DNA from 2 places in the Arthrobacter sp. R1-13 genome. Region 1 is predicted to be linked to the other one. Evidence: riboswitches for the same ligand, from Rfam matches in the RefSeq annotation. Region 1 holds a riboswitch; the other holds the start of a gene.

Region 1 (3,205 bases):
CCTCCGGCCGGCTGTTGGTTACCCCCTGAACTTACCTCTTCAGCGCGGGTCAGTCTTCAATGCAGGGCGCCGCTCCGGCGGTTCCCGGGGTGTTTGGTGCCCATTCAGGGTAGGTGCGGGTGTCATTTGCCGGCACCCAGCGTCCGGCGTCGACTACGTAGTCCCAGCCAAGACCCGTACGGCGCAGCTCCTCGATGCCCGCAAGCAGCCGCTGGGCGTCCTCGAGGCGGGAGCCCAAGCCGAAGCTTGCCCGCAACGATCCTGAGGGCAGGCCCAGCCGCTTCAGGAGCGGATGGGCGCAGAAACGGCCGTCGCGGAGCCCCACGCCGTGCTCCGCTGACAAGTATGCGGCCACCAGGCCCGCGTCGTAGCCCTCTACCGAGAAATTCACGACGCCGATCGTGTCTGTGGCGGAATCGGTGTCACTGAAGATCTGGTGAACGGTGACGCCTTCGATCTTCTGCAGCCCTTCGACGAGGAAGGAACGGATGGCCGACTCGTGGGCGTGCCACAGGTCCTGGTCCAGGGCGGCAATGACCTGGGTGGCCCGGGCAAGGGTCGCAGCGCCCAGAACGTTGGGGGAGCCGCCCTCATGGCGTGCCGGGCCAGTCGTCCAGCTGACGCTGTCCAGCCTGGCTTCGCGGACCGCGCCGCCGCCTGCAAGGTGGGGTGTGCCGGCGTCGAGCCAGTCAGGGCGGCCCACCAGGACGCCGGAACCGAATGGAGCGTAGAGCTTGTGACCCGAAAAGGCGAGGTAATCGACGTCGTCCGCTGCAATGTTGATGCGGCGGTGCGGAGCAAGCTGGGCCGCGTCAACGACGATCCGGGCGCCGAATTGGTGCGCCAATGCGGCCAGTTCGCGAATGGGCAGGATTTCACCGGTGACGTTTGAGGCTCCGGTGACCGCAAGCAGGCTGATGTCGCCCTGTTCCAGCTCTGCGCGGAGATTGGCGATGGTTCCGGCGAGGGTCTCCTCTGCCACGACGCTGCGGTGCGGGACTCCCTGCCACGGAAGCAGGTTGGCGTGGTGTTCGATGTCGAGATACAGCACTTCACCAATGTGCTGTCCGCCTGCTGCGGGGAGGCACCCGGCCAGGAGATTCAGCGAATCAGTGGTGTTGCGCGTGAAAATCACGGAATCATCGGAGCGGCCGCCTACGAAGTCGCGAACAATGTTGCGCGAGTTCTCGTAAACGGAGGTGCTGATCTGTGAGGCGTAACCCGCGCCGCGGTGGACACTCGCGTAATAGGGCAGGATCTCGTTCAGGTAGGCCGAGACAACGGAGAGCGCTGGTGCCGACGCGCCGTAGTCGAGGTTGGCGTAGCGGATGTGTCCGCCCTGGATGAGCGGCGCCTGGATTTCCGCCCCGGTGACGGCTGCAAGCGGGCGACGGGAAACAGAGAGGGCAACGTGCTGTTCGCTAAAAGAAGCGTCAGCAGCAGCGGCGTCGGGGGAGTAAATGGCAGTAGTCAACGGGACCTCACTCGAACAGGACCCCTCAGCCGGGATCCGCGCTTGCCGGGTCCGTTCCGGACCGGCCTGGTCGTCACCCGGGGCACCCCACCGCGAATGGAGGGTTGCCGGCCAGCAAACCGGGGTTTAGCGCTGGCACTCGTGACCTGATATCGAGCTTAAGACATTCAGTCAGCCATAAAAAAGTCGATCCAAATGTTAAGCCGATTGTTACGGCAGGTGGACAAACAACCGTTTGACCGAACAAAACGACGGCGGAACACCCTTAGCTGGATGTTCCGCAGTCGATAATTCGTCAGCCGGTCTACTATAAGAGGTCGTCCAGATTTGGGTTGAGCCGCTTGAGCACCTCTGAGTGGAGGATCGAGTTGGTAGCGAGGGCATTGCCTCCGAAGGGACCGTCGTCGCCCTCCAATGAGGTGAACCGCCCGCCCGCTTCGGTCACAATGGGAACCAGCGCCGCCATGTCGTAAAGATTCAGTTCGGGCTCGCAGGCTATATCCACTGCACCCTCGGCAACCAGGCAATAGGACCAGAAATCCCCGTAAGCCCTTGTCCTCCAGACCTCCTCAGTCAATCCCAGAAACTCATCGAGGTTCCCGCGTTCCTTCCAGCCACCCAGGCTGGAGTAGGACAACGAAGCGTCGGAAAGCTCCGAGACGTTTGAGACACGCAGTCTGGTGGCCGCAGCCAGGGATCGGCCCATGTATGCCCCCGCGCCTTTGGCTGCCCACCAGCGTTTGCCCAGAGCCGGCGCACTGACCAGGCCAACTACGGGTTCGCCTTCATCTACGAGCGCGATGAGGGTGGCCCAGACCGGCACGCCCCGAACGAAGTTCTTTGTTCCGTCGATGGGATCGATGATCCAGCGACGGGAACCGTGCCCTGAGCTTCCGAACTCCTCACCGAGGACCGCGTCGCGGGGGCGCGAGCGCGACAGCTGCCCGCGAATGGATTCCTCGGCAGCCTTGTCAGCGTCTGTAACCGGTGTCAGATCAGGCTTCGTTTCGATCTGAAGGTCAAGCGCCTTAAAGCGGCTCATGGTCTGGTCGTCCACGGAGTCAGCCAGGACGTGGGCGAGGCGCAGGTCATCGTTGTAGCTCGAAGCGGGTTGGGTCATTGTTCCAAACTACCGTCTCGGCGGCCTTCAGGCCCGGAAGCGGTGCAGCAACGCTGCCAATATGACCCCAGCGTGCCTTTAGGAGACGCTGCCGAGTTCCTTTGTTTCCTGTGCTTCCATGCGGGGATCTGTGCCGAGGAGGCGCCGGAGCGAAGCGAGCCGTGCGGCACCGGATGCTCCGGCATGGCCTTCGGCCACCCAGGCATCCACTCCGCAGTTAACTGCTGTGGCGTCGTGCTTGCAGCCGCGCTCACAAGCCTCGGTCCCAGGCTCAAGGTCCGGGAAGGAGTGCAGGATCCTGTCCGGATCCACGTGGGCCAGGCCGAAGGAGCGGATTCCGGGTGTGTCGATGATCCAGCTTCCCGTGGGAGCGCCGGTCACTTTCAAGGCAAGGGCCGACGACGACGTGTGGCGGCCGCGGCCTGTCACGGCATTGACCCCTCCGGTGGCCCGTTCAGCGCCGGTGAGGGCATTCACCATGGTGGACTTGCCAACGCCCGAGTGGCCGAGCATGACGGTGACTTTGCCGTCAAGGTGATGGCGCAGCTGCGCGACTGCTTCACGGTCCAGACGGGCTGACAGCCCGTCATCCGAGCGGGCATCGATGCCTG
Region 2 (3,205 bases), 1.5 Mb from region 1:
GCCAGTCCGCCGTTTACTCAGGTGTGCAGCTGCTGGACAAGATGAGCCAGGCGCCGCTGGCCCAGGGCACGTCCACCCTCAACCGTTCCCAAAGTACGCGGGAATACTTCGACCTGACCTACCAATTGCTGGACATTGCCTTTGCCCTGGTGCCGGTGCTCCTGGTCTTCTACTTCCTCACGGAACAACGGCCCGCAGGCCTTCGGGGACAGTCCGCGTTCGGCAAGCTGGGCTTCGACCTGGCCCGGCCGGGGAAGGACCTGCTGCAAGGGGTGGGACTCGCCGCCTTGATCGGCATCCCCTCGCTTGCGCTCTATGCCGTTGGCAGGCAGCTGGGCATCACCACCGCCATCATCCCGAGCGCCCTTGACGACTACTGGTGGACCGTCCCGGTTCTGATTCTCTCTGCCATCCGGCACGGGATCGTCGAGGAAGTCATCGTGGTGGGGTATCTGCTCAACCGGCTCGGGAAGTTCGGCTGGAGCGTGCCGCTGGCCATCTTCACCAGCGCAGTGCTCCGTGGAAGCTACCACCTGTACCAGGGCTTTGGCCCCTTCATCGGCAACGCGGTGATGGGAGCTGTGTTCGCATGGCTTTACACCCGGACGCGCAGGGTAATGCCCCTCGTGATTGCCCACGCCCTGCTGGACATAGTGGCCTTCGTGGGCTTCAGTCTCTTTGGCAAGGCAATCGGGCTGGGGTAAGGGCGTAAAGGAATTCGGCCACCATCAGCAAGTGACGTCATTGGCACCCGCTGTTGGCGGCCGAAGTATTGTGGGCAGACTTTGCCCGTGGATATGGGGGAGCTCTCTCCAAAGAACGAGGTAGCCTCCCAACAGTGGCTGGATCAGATGGTGACTGCTCCGATGGGGGTTTCGAACGTGACGGACAGAATCCCCGGCGTTCCGTGCGGTGCGAGCCAGTTTACGGCGACGTCTTCAAGAGGCCTCTCCACGGGCTCACCCAGCCATTCGGTGACCCGCTCGGCTGATCCGGCAATGGTGAGGCTGGACATCTTGACGCTGCTTGGGTACGCGTTGGACGGGTGCAATGACGGGTCACCTTCCCACTTGAGCATGTAGGGAACCTGGGGATCGGCGATGAGTCCCAGGATGCCTATTTGCTTCCAAACGAGTTCGCGTCCGTCCGGGAATTTACGGTTTCCATTGACGGCCGCACGGCCAAGCCGCTCCTCGAACGGCGCCAGGTCGTCTACTTCGACGCACCAGCCCATCCAGCCCCCGCCAGCCGCCGAGCGGGCCCGGACGGCCTGTCCGAAGGGTGCTTTATCTGATGCCGGGTGGTCAAGGACCTCCACGACTTCAAGGTATTTGTGCCCGGCGAGCGGGATGATCATGTTCCGGGTTCCAAAGCGGGGATGTACCCCGCCTTTCACAGCTTCGACGCCCAAGGCGGACGAAATTCGTTCGGTAGTGGCCGCGAGGCCATCGTTTTCACAGGCGTAAGAGACGTGATCCATGCGCATAGCCTTCATCTTGGCACTTTGTGATGGGCCTCTCAGCTTAGGGTCACCTAACTGCGCTACTATCGCGCGTCGTCGTCGCCCTTTGTCCTCCTGAGTCATATTGCTGTCACAATCTTCGCTATTACGGCACCGTTCTCCGTAGACTTTGAAAAGGTCATGAGTGCCAGCGACAGCCCCGGCTTGCTGGCCGGCAACCCTCCTTCCGCGGTGGGGTGCCCCGGGTGAAGACCTGGCCTGTCAGTCAGCTGATGGCAGGCAAGCGCGTAGAAAAGGTCCTCTTATGACGATTGCCGTCAACCGCACCGGCGTACCTGGAATCCAACTGCCCGGAACCGAACTGCCTGCAACGGAACCCGTTGCGCATCCGAAGAGCGTTCCGGACGGGACTGTCCGGTTCCTCACCATCGGCGGCCTCAAACTCGAAGCCGGGGGCCACCTTCCCGACGTCACGTTGGCCTACGAAACTTGGGGAACCCTCAACAGTGATGGCTCCAACGCTGTCCTGATCCAGCATGCCCTTACCGGGAGCACGCATGTTACCCGCGGTGAGAGCGAGGAGGAAGGCTGGTGGGAACAGCTGGCGGGTCCGGGAGCCCCCGTTGACACCGACAAGTTCTTCGTCGTCTCCATCAACATCCTCGGTGGCTGTTACGGGTCCACGGGACCCTCGACGGCGGCACCCGATGGGCGTCCATGGGGCTCACGCTTCCCGCTGGTGACGCTGCGGGATACGACGGCGGCGGAAGCGCGCCTTGCTGACGCCTTGGGCATCGGCAGCTGGTATGCCGTGCTGGGCGGCTCCCTCGGCGGTGCCCGTGCCCTTGAGTGGGCTGTCAGCCATCCGGGACGGGTGCAGCGCTGTGGAGTGATCTCCATCGGCGCGCGCAGCACCGCAGAGCAGATCGCTTTTGCCCAGGCTCAGACTCTTGCCATCCGACAGGACGTCAATTTCAACGGCGGGGACTACTACGGTGGGCCCGAGCCCGAAGCAGGGCTCGCCCTTGCCCGACGCATCGCCCACATCACCTACCGTTCAGCTGCTGAACTGGACACGAGATTCAGCCGGGATGCCCAGCGTGGCGAAAGCCCGCTGCAGGCAATGTCGTTGGGGGAGCGTGGCCGGTACCAGGTGGAAAGTTATCTGGACCACCAGGGCAGCAAGCTGGTAAAGCGTTTTGACGCCAACAGCTACATTGCCATCACCGAGGCGCTCATGAGCCACGACGTCTGCCGGGGGCGCGGCCCACTCAAGGACGCGTTGTCTGCCGCGACCGCCGAGTTCTTTGTGGCGGCGGTGGACACGGACCGGCTGTACTTTCCTGCACAGTCCCGCGAGCTTGCCCAGGCGCTGCCGGGCGACGTTCCCGTCCACGTCATTGAGGCACCGATTGGCCATGACGGTTTCCTCACGGAGATCGGGCAGCTCAGCGAAGAGCTGCGCAGGAGCTTCTTTCCCTAGGCAGGCCTCGAGCGCGCAGTTTCTGCATTTTTGCAGAGCATGTCTGCACTTTTCGCCGTTGAGCCTGCACTGATGTGAGGCCATACTCGATGAATCCGGCGGTTCGTGGTGCAGGTCACCAGCGTCCGCCTTCGAATGGTTCCACGTGGCGTCGATGTAGACGCTGAAGGAGTTCGCATCATGAGTACGGAAAACTCCGCCGCAAGGCGTTTAGAAGAAACTGATATCAAAGCTTCAGGGCTCAAAAAAGTTGTCACCGC

The links. A riboswitch is a leader RNA that binds a small molecule or an ion and turns the genes downstream of it on or off. The one in region 1 is predicted to bind S-adenosylmethionine.
Region 2: another riboswitch for S-adenosylmethionine. It lies ahead of metX (homoserine O-acetyltransferase MetX); the one in region 1 lies ahead of M1D88_RS13780 (aminotransferase class V-fold PLP-dependent enzyme).

What each region holds. Positions count from the first base shown of each region.
Region 1 covers NZ_CP096420.1:2,974,051-2,977,255, reverse strand. Annotated here, with positions in the region: gene M1D88_RS13780 (aminotransferase class V-fold PLP-dependent enzyme) at 50-1,474, opposite strand; SAM riboswitch class IV at 1,508-1,621, opposite strand; gene hisN (histidinol-phosphatase) at 1,782-2,594, opposite strand; gene rsgA (ribosome small subunit-dependent GTPase A) at 2,673-3,205, opposite strand, start outside.
Region 2 covers NZ_CP096420.1:1,452,694-1,455,898, forward strand. Annotated here, with positions in the region: gene M1D88_RS06580 (CPBP family intramembrane glutamic endopeptidase) at 1-704, shown strand, start outside; gene M1D88_RS06585 (VOC family protein) at 848-1,486, opposite strand; SAM riboswitch class IV at 1,639-1,754, shown strand; gene metX (homoserine O-acetyltransferase MetX) at 1,767-2,945, shown strand; gene M1D88_RS06595 (MFS transporter) at 3,126-3,205, shown strand, end outside.